Regions from separate parts of the Cupriavidus sp. MEYA8 genome, predicted to be linked through region 3. Evidence: predicted binding sites of a transcription regulator. Region 3 holds the regulator's gene; each other region holds the start of a gene.
The links. Region 3 encodes sigma-54, which starts transcription at its own class of promoters, with help from an activator protein. Its sites were predicted from a motif close to TGGCANGNAANCTGCTTT; they were not measured.
Positions count from the first base shown of each region.

Region 1 (4,604 bases), 670 kb from region 3:
CAGGTCGGGACCGACATTGCCGATCTGCGACAGCGCACATCCGCCGAGCCCGGCGATGCCGGCACCGAAGGCGAAGGCGTAGCTGTCGACCTTCCACGTGCGCACGCCCACGCACGCCGCCATGGTGCGGTTCTGCGTGGTGGCACGCACGAACAGCCCCAGCCGCGTGCGGTTGAGCACCGCCCACGCCACCGCCACCACCGCCAGCGCGAACAGGATGATGACCACGCGGTTGTACGGGATCACCAGTCCCGGCATCCATTCGAAGCCGCCGCTCATCCAGCCGGGATTGGCCACTTCCACGTTCTGCGCGCCGAACAGCGTTCGCACCGCCTGCATCAGCAGCAGGCTGATGCCGAAGGTGGCCAGCAGCGTTTCGAGCGGGCGGCCGTACAGGTGGCGCAGCACCAGCCGCTCCAGCACGAAGCCGACTGCCGCCGCCGCCAGGAACGATGCCGGCAGCGCCGCGGGCAGGTACCACGCGAACGCATCCGGCGCATAGGCGCGGAACAGCGACTGCACCACGTAGGTCGCGTAGGCGCCGATCATCAGGAACTCGCCGTGCGCCATGTTGATGACGCCGATCAGGCCATAGGTGATGGCGAGGCCCAGCGCTGCCAGCAGCAGCACGCTGCCCAGGCTCAGGCCGGCGAACAGGTTGCCGATCAGCTCGGCGCGGCGCTGGTCGCTGCGCAGCTGGTCCAGCGCCTGCTGCGCGGCCAGGCGCACGTCCGCATCCGCTTCGCGGTAGTTGCCGGCGCTGTCGCGCTCGACCAGCGGCGCAAGCTTCTGGCGGCTCTGCGGGTTGCTGTCCGTGGCGAGGATGCGGATCGCTTCGAGCCGCGCATCGTGCGCGCCTGGATCCGCGGGCTCTGCCAGCACCAGGTTGGCCCAGATCACGTCCAGGCTGGCGCGCAGGCCGGCATCGGCCTCGGCCTTGCGCGCGGCTTCCACGGCGGCAAGCGACGCGCTTTCCGGCTGTTCGCGCAAGGTGCCGATTGCCTGCGCGCGCACCGCGATGTCGGGCGATTGCAGCAGCAGGCTGCTGGCGGCGCTGTCGACCAGTGCGCGCAGGCTGTTGTTCAGGGTCAGGGATTCAAGTTCGTCCGGCTTGACCGTGACGGACTTGCCGGTAATGGCATCGACCACCTTGTCGCCGTCCTGGCGCACCATGCCGATCGACGGCGCATATTGCAGGGTGTCCTCCTGCAGGGCTTTCAGGATCGGTGCAGCTTCAGCGGGCGATGCCTTGGCCAGCGCGGACAGCGCGGCGGTCTTGGCGTCGAAGTCGTCTTCGGCCAGCGGCTTCAGGTCGGCCTGCGTCAGCGCGGCGGCCCACGGCGCCGAGGCCAGCAGCAGCGCTGCCAGCAGGGCGCGCAGCCAGGGCACGACTCGAACGGATAAGGGATTGCGCATAGGAGCTTGCGATTGGCAGGAATGAAGCGAGCTGTTTGTTTGCTCCCCTCTCCCGCGCGCGGGAGAGGGGTCGGGGGAGGGGGCCGGCATCTATGACGAAGTGAGCGCCGTCGCATTTGCCAGCGCCCGCCCTCTCCCCCAGCCCCTCTCCCGCAAGCGGGAGAGGGGAGCCGGATGGTGGCAAGCAAACGAGGCTTACATCACCTTGTCCGGCTTCCCTTCATTCCCGGCGATAAACGGGCTCCACGGCTGCGCGCGCACCGCCTTCGGCGTCTTCCACACCACCGAGAACTGGCCATCGCCCTTCACCTCGCCGATCATCACCGGCTTGTACAGGTGGTGGTTCTCGCCCATGGTCAGCGTGAAGCCGTCCGGCGCCTTGAAGGTCTGGCCGTACATCGCCGCGCGCACCTTGTCGGTATCGGTGGTGCCGGCCTTCTTCACGGCCTGCGCCCACATATGGATGCCGACGTAGGTGGCTTCCATCGGGTCGTTGGTCACGCGCTTGTCGCCGCCCGGCAGGTTGTTGGCCTTGACCCAGGCCGCCCACTGCTTCTTGAAGGCGTCGTTCTGTGCGTTCTTGACCGACATGAAGTAGTTCCACGCCGCCAGGTGGCCGACCAGCGGCTTGGTGTCGATGCCGCGCAGTTCTTCCTCGCCCACCGAGAACGCCACCACCGGCACGTCCTTGGCCTTCAGGCCGGCGTTGCCCAGTTCCTTGTAGAAGGGCACGTTGGAATCGCCGTTGATGGTCGAGATCACCGCGGTCTTGCCACCCTGGGCGAACTTCTTGATGTTGGCGACGATGGTCTGGTAGTCGCTGTGGCCGAACGGGGTGTAGACCTCTTCGATGTCCTTGTCGGCAACGCCCTTGCTCTTCAGGAAGGCGCGCAGGATCTTGTTGGTGGTGCGCGGGTAGACGTAGTCGGTGCCGAGCAGGAAGAAGCGCTTGGCGCCGCCGCCCTCCTTGCTCATCAGGTATTCCACCGCCGGGATCGCCTGCTGGTTGGGCGCGGCGCCGGTGTAGAAGACGTTCTTGGACATCTCCTCGCCTTCGTATTGCACCGGGTAAAACAGCAGCGAATTCAGCTCTTCATAGACCGGCAGCACCGACTTGCGCGACACCGAGGTCCAGCAGCCGAAGGTCACCGCGACCTTGTCCTTGCTGACCAGCTGGCGCGCCTTCTCGGCGAACAGCGGCCAGTTGGAGGCCGGGTCCACCACCACCGGCTCCAGCTTGCGGCCGAGCACGCCGCCGCTCTTGTTGATCTCGTCGATGGTCATCAGGGCAACGTCCTTCAGCGACGTTTCCGAGATGGCCATGGTGCCGGACAGCGAGTGCAGGATTCCGACCTTGATCGGTTCCTTGGACTGCGCCATGGCCAGCGGGCTGGCACCGATCATTGCCGCGGCGGCGATGGCCGACAGCTTCAGCATGTCACGTCGTTGCATTTGCAGCTCCCGTTTGTGGTGTTGGTTAGGGACTACGCTCCCCGGGGTGATGCATCTGCAACTAACGTGCCACTGCGATAAACGAGCTGGTGCCCACCGTGCCGGCGGCAGACGGCGTACTGGCGCGCCCCGCGGGTGGTGCCGCGATCCGTGGCCGCCCCCGTGCACCAGAGCTGTGCGGGCGGCGCACGCACCACTCCCGTGCAGCGACGCAATTCTGTGCGGACCGCTTGCAGAAGACGCCAGCCGGTGCGCACCGCCGCACCAGGGCCGGGCACCACGCCGACGGCCGGCGGCGCAAATAAAAACGGGGCCCCTCGCGGGGCCCCGTTTTCCGATGCCAGGACGCCAGTCCTTACATCACCATCATGTTGGTGTTCAGGTTGTGCATGATCCACAGCGAACCCGCCACGACGATCACCAGGATCAGCGCCGTGAACAGCAGCGCGATCACGTTGCTGCGCTGGTCGGACGACGTGTCCAGGTGCAGGAAGTACTTCAGGTGGACCAGGATCTGGACCGCGGCCATGCCGAGGATGATCCACAGGATCGTGCCCTTGTCCATGCTGCCGTCCATCACCAGCTTGAACGGGATCACGGTCAGGATCACCGCGAGGATGAAGCCGATCGCGTAGCCCTTGAAGCTGGCGTGGGTGCTGTGCGAGTCGTGCGCGGCATGCGCGCCATGCGAATCACGAGTGGCGTGCGCCGCCGGTGCGTTGTGTTGTGCCATCACAGATGTCCCATCAGGTAGACCACGGTAAACACGCCGATCCAGACCACGTCCAGAAAGTGCCAGAACAGCGACAGGCACATCAGGCGCTTGCTGAGCGTCGGGGTGATGCCCTTCTTGCCCAGCTGCCACATCAGCACGATCATCCACAGCATGCCGCTGGCGACGTGCAGGCCGTGGGTGCCGACCAGCGTGAAGAACGACGACAGGAACGCGCTGCGGCCCGGGCCGGCGCCTTCGGCGATCAGGTGGTGGAACTCGTTGATTTCCATCGCCATGAACGCCGCGCCCAGCAGGAACGTCACGCCGAGCCAGGTCTGCACGTGCTTGAGGCTGCGGTTCTGCAGCGAGATCATCGCCATGCCGTACGTGATCGAGGAGAACAGCAGGATGAAGGTCTCCACCAGCACGTAGTTGAGCTCGAACAGCTCCTTCGCCGACGGCCCGCCCGCCAGCTCGCCGCGCAGCACGGCGAAGGTGGCGAACAGCCCGGCGAAGATGATGCAGTCGCTCATCAGGTAGATCCAGAAGCCATACACCGTATTGGCACTGGTATCGTGGTGCGCATGGTCATGCGCGTCGGCGTGGGCCGAGGCTCCGGCCTGCGCGGGGATGCGGTCTAGGACTTGAGTCGACATGGTTCTTAGGCCTGCGAAGCAATGCGCTGCAGATGGCGCGTTTCGATCTGCTCGACCTCGGTGGCCGGCACGTAGTAGTCGATATGGTCGTCGTTGCTGCGGTGGATAAACGCCCACACCATGCCCACCAGGCCAACGATGGCCATCCACCAGATATGCCAGGTCAGGGCAAAGCCGAACACCAGGCTGAAGGCGCCGATGATGAAGCCCGCGCCCGTGTTCTTGGGCATGTGGATCTTCTCGTAGCCTTCGGTCGGCAGGGTCTCGCCGCGGGCCTTCATGTCGGCGAACGCGTCCAGGTCACGCACCACCGGTGTGTGCGCGAAGTTGTAGAACGGCGGCGGCGACGAAGTGGCCCACTCCAG
Region 1 is NZ_CM181221.1:1,031,260-1,035,863, reverse strand. Features, by position in the region: gene urtB (urea ABC transporter permease subunit UrtB) at 1-1,416, opposite strand, end outside; gene urtA (urea ABC transporter substrate-binding protein) at 1,612-2,868, opposite strand; gene cyoD (cytochrome o ubiquinol oxidase subunit IV) at 3,224-3,601, opposite strand; gene cyoC (cytochrome o ubiquinol oxidase subunit III) at 3,601-4,239, opposite strand; gene cyoB (cytochrome o ubiquinol oxidase subunit I) at 4,245-4,604, opposite strand, start outside.
Region 1: urtA (urea ABC transporter substrate-binding protein) is a predicted target of sigma-54. The motif match lies at 2,923-2,940, and genes of this name have one in related genera.

Region 2 (4,604 bases), 1.2 Mb from region 3:
ACGGCAAGGAGTTGTGGGTCTCGAACGAGCTGTCCGCCAGCGTCAGCGTGATCCGCACCGATACGCTGGAGGTGGCCCATACCATCCACTTCACGCCGCGGGGCTTCCGCGCCGGGGATGTGACCCCGGTGGGGATGGCGGCCAGCAGCGACGGCACGCGTGCCTATGTCGGGCTCGGGCGTGCCAATCACGTGGCGGTGGTGGACGTGGCGTCGCGCCGGGTGCTGGACTATGTGCTGGTCGGCCGGCGCGCTTGGGGGCTGGCGCTGAGCCGCGACAACGCCAGGCTCTATGTCGCCAACGGCCTGTCGGACGATGTCAGCGTGGTGGATGCCGCCAGCGGCAAGGCGATCGCAACCCTCAGGGCGGGCCGGGTGCCGCACTCGGTAGCGATCGATGACTGAACGCCTGCGCTCGCGCTGCCAGGCGGTTGCCGCCGCATTTGGCCTGCTCGCGGCTACCGTGCAGGCCGCAGAGGTGCGCGTGGCGGTGGTGTCGCTGGCCGGCGATCCACGCCATGAACCCCGCCGCCTCGCGCAGCGCTATCCGGGCCAGCCGCAAGGCCGGGCACTCGACGGCGCACAGGTGGCGGCGTCGGAGGCGCGTTTCGCCTTGGAGGCGATGGGCCAGTCGCTCAGGCTCGATGCGCAGGAAGCGCGCAGCGAAGCCGAAGTCGGGACTATGGTCGCGGCACTGGCGCGGCAGGGCACGCGCTTTATCCTGCTCGACCTGCCGGCCGCGTCGGTGCGGCAGGCGGCGGCCGCCGTCAGGCCGGGCGAAGCCCTGCTGTTCAACGTCTCGGCCCATGACGACGACCTGCGCGGCGCCGCCTGTTCGCCCGTGCTGCTGCACACGCTGCCCAGCCTGCGCATGCGCGCCGACGCCCTGATGCAGTACCTGGCGCAGCGCAAGTGGCGCCGCGCGCTGCTGCTGAGCGGCCCGTCGGCGGGCGACGCGGCGCAGCGCGACGCGCTGGTCCAGTCCGCGCGCCGCTTCGGCATCGCGTGGTCGGCGCAACGGACGTTCAGGCTGTCCAACGATCCGCGCGAACGCGACCAGGCCAACCTGAACCTGCTGACCAGCGGCACCGACTACGACGTGGTGGTGGTCGCCGATGCCGACGGCGAGTTTGCCCGCGGCGTGCCCTATGCCACGCAGCTGCCGCGCCCCGTGGCGGGTGCCAGCGGCCTCGGCGCCCAGGCCTGGCACTGGGCCTGGGAGCGCAATGGCGGGCCGCAGCTCAACCGGCGCTTCACGCGCGCGGCGGGGCGCCCGATGACGGGCTACGACTGGGCCGCATGGGTGGCCATCAAGGCGATCGCGGAAAGCGTGGCAAGGCAGCCGAAGGCCGGCTTTGCCGCGCAGGCACAGGCGCTGGTCACCGGCAAGGTGGTGGTGGACGGCTTCAAGGGCCCGCCGCTGTCGTTCCGGCACTGGGACCGCCAGTTGCGCCAGCCGGTCATGCTGGCGCACCCCGACGGCGTCGTTGCCGTGGCACCGGTGGAAGGCGTGCTGCACCCGAAGAACAACCTCGACACCCTGGGCGCGGACGAGGCCGACACCCCGTGCCGCGCCCCGTCCTCGTAAGGCGCAACCCATGGCCACCGTGCTGATCCATCGCTGGCGCGCGCTGCGCGCCGTCTGCGGGCGCGAGCTGCGCAAGTACCTGCGCCAGCCCGGGCGCCTGCTGTCGTCGCTGGTGCGGCCGCTGCTGTGGCTGCTGGTGTTCGCGGCCGGCTTCCAGAATGCGCTCGGCGTCGCGATCGCGCCGCCGTATGAGACCTACATCGAATACAAGGTCTACGTGGCGCCCGGGCTGCTCGGCATGATCGCGCTGTTCAACGGCATGCAGTCGTCGCTGGCGATGGTGTACGACCGCGAGATGGGCGTGATGCGCCTGCTGCTGACCGCACCGTTGCCGCGCGGCTGGCTGCTCGGCTGCAAGCTGGTGGCGGGCACGGTGCTGTCGCTGCTGCAGATGGCCGGGTTCCTGCTGGTGGCGATGATGTTCGGCATCCGCTTCGAGCCGCTGCACCTGCTGCTTGCAAGCGGCGCCATGGCGCTGGCTGCGCTGATGCTGGGCGCGCTGGGACTGCTGCTGTCGGTCCATGTGCGCCAGCTCGAGAACTTTGCCGGCACCATGAATTTCGTGATCTTTCCGATGTTCTTTGTCAGCTCGGCGCTGTATCCGCTGTGGAAGCTGCAGGAATCGGGGGCGGAGATCGTCTATCAGCTCGCGCGCTTCAACCCCTTCACGCATGCGGTCGAGGCCATCCGCTTCGCGCTGTACGGGCAGGTGGCTCCGGTAAGCCTGGCGGTGGTGGCAGGCTGCGCGGCAGTGTTCTTTGCACTGGCGCTGCACGGCTACGACCCGCAGCGCGGCATGGCCCGCCGGGGGCAGGCTTGAACCGTGCCGCGCCCGGCATGGATGGCTGTTCAGATCTGGAGCAGGTGCAACGCAGTGTTGCGTGGTGACACGGCCGCCGGCACGCAATGCGGCCGCATCCGGCGTGCTCGCGCGGCAATCCGATTGGCATGGGAATTGCCGTGTTCGTGTCTGGTGTGTGGTGCATTGGCGCACCGGTGGGAAACCAAAACAAAGAGAGGAGAAGGCAATGAGGACGTTACGAGCAGTGATGGTTGCCACGGCAGTCGCGGCCGCTACGGCCAGCGTGGCCGCGCAGGCGGCGGTGACCGACGCCATGATCGAGAACGACGCAAAGACCCCCGGCGACGTGCTGTCGTGGGGCATGGGCCCGCAAGGGCAGCGCTACTCCACGCTGGCGCGCATCAATACGAAGAACGTCGGCAACCTCGTGCCGGCGTGGTCGTTCTCGTTTGGCGGCGAGAAGCAGCGCGGCCAGGAAGCGCAGCCGCTGATCCACGACGGCAAGATGTTCGTGACGGCATCGTATTCGCGCATCTACGCGCTCGACCTGAAGACCGGCGCCAAGCTGTGGAAGTACGAGCACCGCCTGCCCGAAGGCATCATGCCGTGCTGCGACGTGGTGAACCGCGGCGCGGCACTCTACGACAACCTGGTCATCTTCGGTACGCTGGATGCGCAGCTGGTGGCGCTGGACCAGAAGACCGGCAAGGTGGTGTGGAAGGAAAAGCTGGAGGACTACGCGGCCGGCTACTCGTACACGGCCGCGCCGCTGATCGTCAAGGGCATGGTGCTGACCGGCATCTCGGGCGGCGAATTCGGCGTGGTCGGCCGCGTCGATGCGCGCGATGCCAAAACCGGCCAACTGGTGTGGTCGCGCCCGGTCGTGGAAGGCCACATGGGGTACAAGTACGACAAGGACGGCAACAAGACCGAGATCGGCGTGACCGGTGCCGAGAACGCCAGCTGGCCTGGCGAGACCTGGAAGACCGGCGGCGCTGCCACCTGGCTGGGCGGCACCTATGATCCGGCCACCGGGCTGGTGTACTTCGGCACGGGCAACCCGGGGCCGTGGAACAGCCATATCCGCAAGGGCGACAATCTCTACTCCGCGTCGACGGTGGCGATCGATCCGGCCACCGGCAAGATCGTCTGGCACTACCAGAACACGCCGAACGACGGCTGGGACTTCGACGGCGTCAATGAGTTCGTGACCTTCGACCTCGATGGCAAGCGCATGGGCGGCAAGGCCGACCGCAATGGCTTCTTCTATGTCAACGACGCGCGCAGCGGCAAGCTGGTCAACGCCTTTCCCTTCGTCAGGAAGATCACCTGGGCCAGCGGCATCGACCTGAAGACCGGCCGGCCCGACTTTATCAGCGAAGGCCGTCCCGGCGACCCGGCCGCCGTCGCCGACGCGAAGAAGGGCAAGTCCGTGTTCGCCGCGCCCGGCTTCCTCGGCGGCAAGAACCAGCAGCCGATGGCCTACAGCCCGCAGACCGGCCTGTTCTATGTGCCGGCCAACGAATGGGGCATGGACATCTGGAACGAGCCGGTCAGCTACAAGAAGGGGGCGGCTTTCCTGGGCGCGGGCTTCACCATCCAGCCGCTGAACCAGGACTACATCGGCGCGCTGCGCGCGATCAATCCCAAGACCGGCAAGATCGTCTGGGAGGCGAAGAACGGCGCGCCGCTGTGGGGCGGCGCGATGACCACCGCCGGCGGCCTGGTGTTCTGGGGCACGCCGGAGGGCTACCTGAAGGCAGCCGACGCGCGGACCGGCAAGGAACTGTGGAAGTTCCAGACCGGCAGCGGCGTGGTGGCGCCGCCGGTCACGTGGGAGGACAACGGCGAGCAGTATGTGGCCGTGGTATCGGGCTGGGGCGGCGCGGTGCCGCTGTGGGGCGGGGAAGTCGCCAAGCGGGTGAATTTCCTGGAGCAGGGCGGATCGGTGTGGGTGTTCAAGCTGCACAAGAGCTGAACGCGGGCTAGTCGATGGGCATGCACGCTGGCATCGCGATGCCGATGCCGGCGTGCCGGCAGAACGAAACAGCGAGACAAGGGTATGAAGAAGGAATGGATGGCGCTGGCAGCGGCGGTACTGCTGCCTTGCGCGGCGCAGGCGGGCACGGCGGCCGAGATGCAGGCACTGGCCGACAAGAACGGCTGCTTTGCCTGCCACGGCATGCAGTCGAAACTGGTGGGGCCCGGCTTCGCC
Region 2 is NZ_CM181221.1:1,521,570-1,526,173, forward strand. Features, by position in the region: gene AC5WJ1_RS07035 (PQQ-dependent catabolism-associated beta-propeller protein) at 1-404, shown strand, start outside; gene AC5WJ1_RS07040 (ABC transporter substrate-binding protein) at 397-1,587, shown strand; gene AC5WJ1_RS07045 (ABC transporter permease) at 1,598-2,407, shown strand; gene AC5WJ1_RS07050 (PQQ-dependent methanol/ethanol family dehydrogenase) at 2,616-4,367, shown strand; gene AC5WJ1_RS07055 (c-type cytochrome) at 4,452-4,604, shown strand, end outside.
Region 2: AC5WJ1_RS07050 (PQQ-dependent methanol/ethanol family dehydrogenase) is a predicted target of sigma-54. The motif match lies at 2,532-2,549, and genes of this name have one in related genera.

Region 3 (4,604 bases):
TGGTCTTGATGTCGAGCAGGCCAAGGCCGCGCACTTCGAGCAGGTTCTGCAGCAGCGGCGGGCAACGCCCCTCGATGAAGTCCGGCCCCAGCCGCACGAAGTCGACCGCGTCGTCAGCCACCAGGCCGTGGCCGCGCGAAATCAGTTCCAGGCCCAGTTCGCTCTTGCCCAGGCCCGATTCGCCCATGATCAGCACGCCCATGCCGAGGATGTCGAGGAACACTCCGTGCATGGTCACGCGCGGCGCGGAAATGCGCGACAGGTACAGCCGCAGGTGGTCGATCACCGCGGCCGACGACACCGGCGTGGTGAACAGCGGCGTGGAAGAGCGCGTACAGCGCAGCTCCAGGTCCGGCGGCGGCTCCATGCCGTCGGCCACCACCAGGAAAGGCGGCTCCAGCAGGATCAGCTCGCCCATCTGGCGCTTGCGGATATCGTCGTCCAGCCGCTGGTAGTAGGTGATCTCGGGCTTGCCGAGCACCTGGATGCGGTTGGGGTGGATCAGGTTCAGGTGGCCCACCAGGTCCGCGGCCGAGGTGGCTTCGCGGGCGAATTCCACGTCGAAGGCGCGGTCCGCACCTTCCAGGCCGGCGACCCATGAGAGTTTGAGGTCGGCTGCGTTGTCGTCGAAGATGGACTGGGAGGTGACGCCGGTGAGTTCCATGCGGGTATGACGTGTGGGGCGGTGTGCCAGGCGCTGTGCCTGTCCGGTCTGTGCCGGCCCGTTCAGGTCAATCGGTGAATCAGGGATGCCATTCGGTCAGCAACTGGTGCACGGCTTCGGAAGTGGGCAACGTCGCCAGTCCTTCGCGCATGTCGCGATCCGACAGCAGCTGCGCGATCTCGGACAGGATTTCCAGGTGCTGCTGCGTGGCCTGTTCCGGCACCAGCAGGAAAATCAGCAGCGATACCGGCTTGCCGTCGGGCGATTCGAACGGAATCGGTTCGGCCAGGCGCATGAAGGCGGCCAGCGGCTGCTTGAGCCCCTTGATGCGGCCGTGAGGGATCGCCACGCCGGCGCCAAGTCCGGTGGAGCCCAGTGACTCGCGCGCAAACAGGTTGTCCGTCACGGTGGCGCGCGCCACGCCATGGTTGTTCTCGAAGAGGAGCCCGGCCTGCTCGAACACACGCTTCTTGCTGGTGACGCTGACGTCGAGGGTGATGTTGCCGGGTGGCAGCAATTTGGCCAAACGATTCATGGGCGATGCGCAGGAGTTCAGTTAGCGGGCGGTTCCGCCGTTCCGCCGGGCAGTGTGTGGCTCAGGGGCTGCCGGTCGCCGGCAACGCCGAGGCGTCCGGCCATTATAGAGCAGCAGCCTCCCTGTGATTGTGCAGCGCAGCGCCGCCCGGTTGGCGTCCGCACCTTAACCGGGCGCGGGCAGGATGCGGCCCTGCATGTATGGCGCAGCATACACCCTGCCGCGGCCGTTGCGAACACTCCGTCTCAAACGGGTGACAGGCCCTTTGCGCAGGCGCCACAGCGCCGCAGGCGCAAAAAAGCCGCGCTACGCGCGGCTTGCCTGTTCAGTTTTGATTCAGCGGCCCTCTGCGGGGCCACCGGGCACGCTCATTGCTGCATCTGCGCTGCGGCCATCTGGTACTTGACCGCTTCGCGGTCGTGGCCTTGCACGCGGTCCTTGTAGCGCAGTACCTGACGGTCCAGCTTGTCGACTAGTGCGTCGATCGCTGCATACAGGTCTTCATGATGCGCTTCAACGAAGATGTCCTTGCCCCTGAGATGTAGATTGATTTCCGCATATTGCCGCCTGTCCTTTTCCTTGTGATTGTCGACAGAGAGCAGCACGCTAACGCCAATGACCTGATCGAAATGCCTGACGATTCGCTCCAGCTTCGTTTCCACGTACTCACGCAACGGCGGCGTGATGTCAAGGTGGTGTCCACTGATCTTGAAGTTCATAGCGCTTCTCCTTCTGAAAGAGCCTCACCAGGCAGGCGGTGGGCTCGGCTACAAAGACTTGCGGAGATTCACTGCGGGGATCTTCAGGGCTTCGCGATATTTGGCTACGGTGCGTCGTGCGACAACGAAGCCTTGCTCACCCAGCAGTTCGGCGATGCGACTGTCGGAAAGGGGATTCCTCGGGTCTTCGGCTCCTATCAGTTGCTTGATCAAGGCGCGGATGGCCGTTGATGAAGCCGCGCCACCGGTCTCGGTGGACACGTGGCTGCCGAAGAAGTACTTCAGTTCGAAAGTACCCATCGGCGTTGCCATGTATTTATTGGTCGTCACCCGGGAGATGGTTGACTCGTGTAATCCCAGTGTATCGGCAATCTCCCGCAAAACCAAGGGGCGCATGGCGATTTCGCCGTGCGTGAAAAAGTTCTTTTGACGCTCGACAATGGCCTGCGAGACACGCAGGATCGTGTCGAACCTTTGCTGGATATTCTTGATCAGCCAGCGCGCTTCCTGCAGTTTCTGCTGCAGGCCTGCGGTACCCGACTCGCCCTTGGCGCCGCGCAGGATCTGCGCGTACATGTCATTGATGCGCAGCCGCGGCATCACATCCGGATTGAGCTGCGCGATCCAGCCGCTGCCGCTCTTGCGCACGAACACATCGGGCACGACGAAGTCGGCTTCGGGGCGGCTGTATGCGTGGCCCGGGTAGGGTGCCAGCGAGCGGATCAGTTCATGCGCGGCCTTGAGTGCAGGCTCGTCTACCTGCAGCGCTTTTTTCAGGCGCGTGTAGTCGCGCACGGCCAGCAGCTCGAGGTGGTTATGCACGATGTTCAGCGCCAACTCGCGCTGCGGATGCTGCAGCCGGCGCAATTGCAGGCCCAGGCACTCGGCCGCGTTGCGCGCGCCGACGCCCGGCGGGTCGAAGCTCTGCAGCAGCGTCAGCATCGCTTGTACTTCCTCGATCTCGAATTCGAGTTCTTCGGGCAGTTCGGCGCAGATCTCTTCGAGCGTCGCGCTCAGGTAGCCGTCGTCGTCGAGCGATTCGATCAGGAAGATGGCCAGGCCCTTGTCGCGCACCGAGATCTTCAGCGGCGTGAGCTGTTCCATCAGGTATTCGCGCAGCGTGGGCTCGGCCTCACGCAGCTGCATCGGCGTCTTCTCGTCTTCGTCGCCTTGCGGGCGGCGCGCGAAATCGTCGAGGCTCCAGTCGCCGCCATAGTCGTCGCCGCTGTTGCTGTCGCCGTAGCTGTCGTCATCGCCCGCGCCCTCGGCGCGCGCCTCGCCGTTGCCTTGCGGTTCGGCCGGTGCCGGCGCGGGCGCGCTCTGCAGGTTGACCGAGCCATCGGCGGCCACGCGCAGCGGGCTTTCGATCCAGTCGTTCTCGCGTTCGAGCAGGGGGTTTTCCGTGAGCGCCTGTTCGACTTCCTGCTGCAATTCCAGCGTCGAAAGCTGCAACAGCCTGATCGACTGCTGCAGTTGCGGCGTCAGTGCCAGGTGCTGGGAGAGGCGGAGCTGTAGCGACGGTTTCATGCGACCTATTTTATGCGCATCTTTCCGTTGTTGGAACGGAAATTGCTATCGATGTCGCGGCTTGATCGACGCCGGCAGTGGGCTGTCCCACATGCAGATGATGGGGGTGAAACCAGGCAGAATCAATGGCCTGCCGCCGCGGGCAGGCCAGTACATCACATGCGGAAGTTTTCGCCCAGGTAGACGCGCCGCACCGATTCGTTGGCGATGATCTCTTCGGGCCGCCCGGCGGCAAGCACGGTGCCTTCGCTGATGATGTACGCGTGGTCGCAGATGCCAAGCGTCTCGCGCACGTTGTGGTCGGTGATCAGCACGCCGATGTTGCGCGCCTTCAGGAAGCTGACGATGCGCTGGATCTCGCCCACTGCGATCGGGTCCACGCCGGCGAACGGTTCATCCAGCAGGATGAAGCGCGGCGACGATGCCAGCGCGCGCGCGATTTCCACGCGGCGGCGTTCGCCGCCCGACAGCGACAGCGCCGGGTTGTTGCGCAGGTGCGCGATCTGCAGGTCGTCGAGCAGCGCGTCGAGCCTGCGGTCGATCTCGGCCCTGGCCAGCGGCTTGCCGTTTTCCACCTGCAGCTCGAGCACGGCGCGGATGTTTTCCTCGACGTTGAGCTTGCGGAAGACCGATGCTTCCTGCGGCAGGTAGGACAGGCCCATGCGCGCGCGTTCGTGGATCGGCAGGCCGCTGATGTGGTCGCCGTCGAGCACGATATCGCCCTCGTCCAGGTTCACCAGCCCCACGATCATGTAGAACGAGGTGGTCTTGCCCGCGCCGTTGGGGCCGAGCAGGCCAACCACTTCGCCGCTCTTCACGTCCAGCGAGACATCCTTGACCACCGTGCGCGAGCCATAGCGCTTCTTCAGGTGGCGCACGACCAGCGTGCTGCCGCCTTCGAGGACGGCCGTGGCTTGGACGGAAGGCTTTTCGGCGATGGTGGCGGTATCGGTCATTGGCAGTCTGGCGTTCAGCGTTTCAGGCGGGGAGGCGGTCCTTGCAGGGCATCGGTCCCCGCGAGGCGTCAGGGTTTGTTGGCGGGCGCGGGCGCCGGCTTCAGGTCCAGCGGCGAGCCGCTGCCCGAACCCTGCGCATTCGGGTTCTGCCGCGGCGACAGCACCGCGCGCACGCGGCCCGACGGATTGGCGGCCGAGGTGTT
Region 3 is NZ_CM181221.1:358,147-362,750, forward strand. Features, by position in the region: gene hprK (HPr(Ser) kinase/phosphatase) at 1-664, opposite strand, end outside; gene ptsN (PTS IIA-like nitrogen regulatory protein PtsN) at 744-1,199, opposite strand; gene hpf (ribosome hibernation-promoting factor, HPF/YfiA family) at 1,568-1,918, opposite strand; gene AC5WJ1_RS01695 (RNA polymerase factor sigma-54) at 1,967-3,445, opposite strand; gene lptB (LPS export ABC transporter ATP-binding protein) at 3,601-4,401, opposite strand; gene lptA (lipopolysaccharide transport periplasmic protein LptA) at 4,470-4,604, opposite strand, start outside.

Region 4 (4,604 bases), on a different replicon from region 3:
CCGCGCTGGCGGGCGACCTTGGCGTCGATATCGGCCAGGTACAGCTGACCCTCGGCACGTTCCTGGTCGGCCTTGCCGTGGGGCAGGCGTTCTACGGGCCGTTCAGCGACCGCTTTGGCCGCAAGCCGCCGCTGTATCTGGGACTGGGACTCTATGTGGTTGCGGCGATCGGATGCGCACTGGCGCGCAATGCCGAGACGCTGATGCTGTGGCGCTTCCTGCAGGCGCTGGGCGGCTGCGCCGGCATGGTGATGGCGCGCGCCGTGATCCGCGACCGGCTCGAGGCCCATGAATCGGCGCGCGCGTTTTCGTCGCTGATGCTGGTGATGGGGCTGGCGCCGATCCTCGCGCCGGTCATCGGCGGCGCGATCCTTACGGCGGCCGGCTGGCGCACGATCTTCTGGGTGCTGGCGGCGGCCGGCCTGGCCATCCTGTTGCTGGTGCACTGGCGCATGGAGGAGTCGCTGGACCGGCGCCAGGCGGCGCCGCTGCGGCTTGGCACCGTGGCCAGGAGCTACGGCGAGCTGCTGCGCGACCGTGAATTCGTCGGCTACTCGATGTCGGCCGGTTTCGGGTCGGCGGGGATGTTCGCGTATATCTCGGGTTCGCCGTTCGTGCTGATCGAGCTGCACGGCATTGCGCCGTCGCACTATGGCTTCGTGTTCGGCGCCAATGCGCTGGGCCTGATCGTCATGTCGCAGCTCAACAGCCGGCTGGTGCACGGTCGCACGCTCGACCAGGTCCTGGGACGGGCGCTGCTGGCGCCTTGCGCCGCGGGCGCGGTGCTGGCCGTGGCGGCGCTGGCCGGACTGGCGACGCTGCCGGTGCTGCTGGCGGCGTTCTTCGTCTTTATCGGTGCGCTGGGCTGCGTCACGCCCAATGCTTCGGCGCTGGCGCTGGCGCACCAGGGGCATCGCGCCGGCACGGCTTCGGCACTGATGGGTACGCTGCAGTTTTCGCTGGGCACGCTCGGCGGCGCGGCCGTGAGCGTGTGGCGCGACGGCACCGCGCTGCCGCTGGCCGTGGTGATGGCGCTATGCGGCGCTGGCGCGGTGCTGATGCGTTACTACGGCAGCTCCGGCGCTGGCCGGGCGGCTGCCTGACGAATCAGGCGGCCTGCTGCAAGGCGGCGGCCTGCTGTACGACCACCATGTGTGCCGGCATGGGCGCGGCATAGCCGGCCTGGCCGAAGCACTCGCGGATGATGCGGTTGGTGTCGAAGTACACCTGCCAGTAATGGTCGTTGTGGCAATGCGGGCGTACCGCCAGCACCGGCCCGACCAGCGTGAATTCCAGGATCTCCACGTCGACCGCGGGTTCCGGCAGCACGTTCGGGATCTGCGCGATGCGCGACTTGAGCAGCGCCGCCGCATCGGCCACGTCGGTGCTGCCCGCGAGCTGGGCCTTCAGTTCCACGCGCCGGTACGGATTGGCGGTGAAGTTCTGGATGGTATCGCTGAAGATCTTGTTATTGCCGATCACGGTCTGCACGTTGTCCGGCGTATCGAGCGACGTGGCGAACAGCCCGATCTCGCGCACCGTGCCGGTGACGCCGCCAATGGTAACGAAGTCACCCACCTTGAACGGCCGCAGCACCACCAGGAACGCGCCGGCCGCGAAATTCGACATCAGTCCCGACCATGCCATGCCAATGGCCACGCCGGCGGCGGCAATCAGCGCGGCGAAGGTGGTGGTCTGGATGCCGAAGTAGCCGAGGATGCCGATCACCAGCACCACATTCAGCGTGACCGTGACGATCGAACCCACATAGCGCAGCAGCGTCGGGTCGACCTTCTGCTTGCCGAGCGCGTTCTGCACCATCCGTACCACAAAATGGATCAGCCATCGGCCGATGACCCAGAACGCTAGCGCTGCCAGGATCTTGACCCCGAACTGCGTGGCATAGGCGACCACCAGGGTCTTGAGGTTGTCGAAAGTCGTGGCATCCATCGGCGTGTCCTCTCGGTTTGGGTGAGTGGTGCAGCCCTGCGCGCTGACGCGGCGCAATACGTGGGCACGGCAATTATTGGAATGCCGTGCCTCGAAGTGCAAGCAAATAATTGTCAAGACAAGCGGGCCGGCAGGCCAGCTTGCCCAGGCGCCGCCGGGCGGCGCAACCGCCTTACCAGTTGGTTTCGCGCTCCGGCGTGGCGGAGATGCGGTGCAGCGTCAGGTCCGCGCCGTTGAACTCGCCTTCGGCATCGAGCCGGATGCCGACCAGCTTCTTGAGCGCGCCGTATACCAGCGTGCCACCCGCCAGCGCCACCACGATCCCCAGCACCGTGCCGATCAGCTGCGCGCCGAGCGACACGCCGCCCAGCCCGCCCAGTGCCCTGGCCCCGAAAATGCCCGCGGCGATGCCGCCCCAGGCGCCGCACAGCCCGTGCAGCGGCCAGACGCCCAGCACATCGTCGATATGCCACCTGTTCTGCGCCAGCGTAAACATATAGACGAAGAGGGCGCCCGCAACTCCGCCCGTGATCAGTGCGCCCAGCGGGTGCATCAGGTCCGAACCGGCGCATACCGCCACCAGCCCGGCCAGCGGGCCGTTGTAGGCAAAGCCGGGATCATTGCGCCCGGCGGCCCACGCCGCCAGCGTGCCACCGGCCATCGCCATCAGCGAATTGATCGCAACCAGGCCGCTGATCTTGTCGACGGTCTGCGCGCTCATCACGTTGAAGCCGAACCAGCCCACTGCCAGGATCCACGCACCCAGCGCCAGGAACGGGATATTGGAAGGCGGATGGGCGCTGATGCGCCCGTCCTTCTGGTAGCGCCCGCGCCGCGCGCCGAGCAGCAGCACCGCCGGCAGCGCGATCCAGCCGCCCAGCGCATGCACGACCACCGAGCCGGCAAAGTCATGGAACGGCGCGCCGGCAACCTGTGTGATCCAGTCCTGCACCCCGTAGCGCTGGTTCCACGCAATGCCTTCGAAGAAGGGATAGACAAAACCGACCAGAACGAAGGTCGCGACCAGTTGCGGATTGAAGCGCGAACGTTCGGCAATACCGCCCGAGATAATCGCCGGAATGGCGGCGGCAAAAGTCGCCAGGAAAAAGAACTTGACCAGGTCGTAACCGCTTTTCTGGGCCAGCGTTTCTGCCCCGGACATGAATTGCACGCCGTAGGCAATGGTGTAACCGATAAAGAAATAGGCAATCGTGGAAACTGCGAAATCCACCAGAATCTTTACCAGTGCATTGACCTGGTTTTTCTTGCGCACCGTGCCTAGCTCGAGGAAAGCAAAGCCGGCGTGCATGGCCAGCACCATGATGGCGCCAAGCAGGATAAACATGGCGTCGGTGCCGGTCTTCCAGTTGTCCATAGTGACCTCATGCTCAAAATGGGCGCATGGGTACGCAAAAAGCATTCCAGTTGCGGCTGCATCCTGGTGCCGGCTGCACCGGAGTGGGCGGAATCCGCACCGGAATGCCGCGCGCAGGGAACCGGGCCCGCAGGACGTCGGAGCCGGGCGCCGGCGGCCGTGCCTGATATGCGCCAGAATGGCGCTTCGCCGGCATGTTCGGCTGACCCGTTTTGGTGCGACGCCCCAATTCCGGGCATTTGCCGGGTCCGGGCCCGTGACAGCGTTGCCTTGCGGCGCAACGCCGCAGCCAGCCAAAGCGGGCCCGTGACAAGCGCGAAAAGAGCGGGAAATTGCCCGCTAACCGGCCTCAAGCAAGGATTTGCGGGGTTTTTTCGTTGCATTGGTGCCACTGGGGATTGCTCAACGCACAAGGGGCAGATTAGACTGCGCCGATCGATGTTTTGCCGCCAGGCAAGCACATCGGTGACGACGACCAACAAGGGAAATCAGCCATGAATAAAGGTGAACTGGTATCGGCCATCGCCACGGAAGCAGAACTGAGCAACGCCGCCGCTGAGCGCGCGCTCAACGCAGCGCTGGACAGCATCAAGAAGGCAGTGGCAAAGGGTGATTCGGTCACGCTCGTAGGTTTTGGCAGCTTCAGCGCCGGCAAGCGCGCCGCGCGCACCGGACGCAATCCGCGCACCGGCGAAACCATCAAGATCCCGGCCGCCAAGACGGTCAAGTTTTCCGCCGGACAGGGTTTCAAGGACGCGGTGAACAAGAAGAAGTAAGCAGTTTGCGTCCACAGCGTGAAAGAGCGGCCAGGCAGGCCGCTTTTTTGTTTTGCGCGCCGTGCGCGATGACCGGCAACGGCGGGGCCGATCCGGGTTAAACTGCCGGCGCCTGGATGCCGCCAGCCGGCCCGGGCGACCGCCCCCGCAATCCGCGCCCCCGATCCGAACTCCCCGCATCATGAACGACCTGTCCCACCAGCTTTCCATGACCGTGCTGATGACGCCGGACATGGCCAATTTCTCCGGCAACGTCCACGGCGGCACCATCCTGAAGTACCTGGACATGGTCGCGTATGCCTGCGCCAGCCGCTATGCGGGCCGCTACGTGGTGACGCTGTCGGTTGACCAGGTGGTGTTCCGCCAGCCCATCCACGTGGGCGAGCTGGTGACCTTCCTGGCCTCGGTCAACTTTACCGGCCGCAGCTCGATGGAGATCGGCATCAAGGTCGTGACCGAGAATATCCGCAGCAAGCTGGTGCGCCACACCAACAGCTGCTACT
Region 4 is NZ_CM181222.1:4,452-9,055, reverse strand. Features, by position in the region: gene AC5WJ1_RS17165 (Bcr/CflA family multidrug efflux MFS transporter) at 1-1,103, shown strand, start outside; gene AC5WJ1_RS17160 (mechanosensitive ion channel family protein) at 1,108-1,950, opposite strand; gene AC5WJ1_RS17155 (ammonium transporter) at 2,123-3,325, opposite strand; gene AC5WJ1_RS17150 (HU family DNA-binding protein) at 3,820-4,101, shown strand; gene AC5WJ1_RS17145 (acyl-CoA thioesterase) at 4,283-4,604, shown strand, end outside.
Region 4: AC5WJ1_RS17155 (ammonium transporter) is a predicted target of sigma-54. The motif match lies at 3,357-3,374, and genes of this name have one in related genera.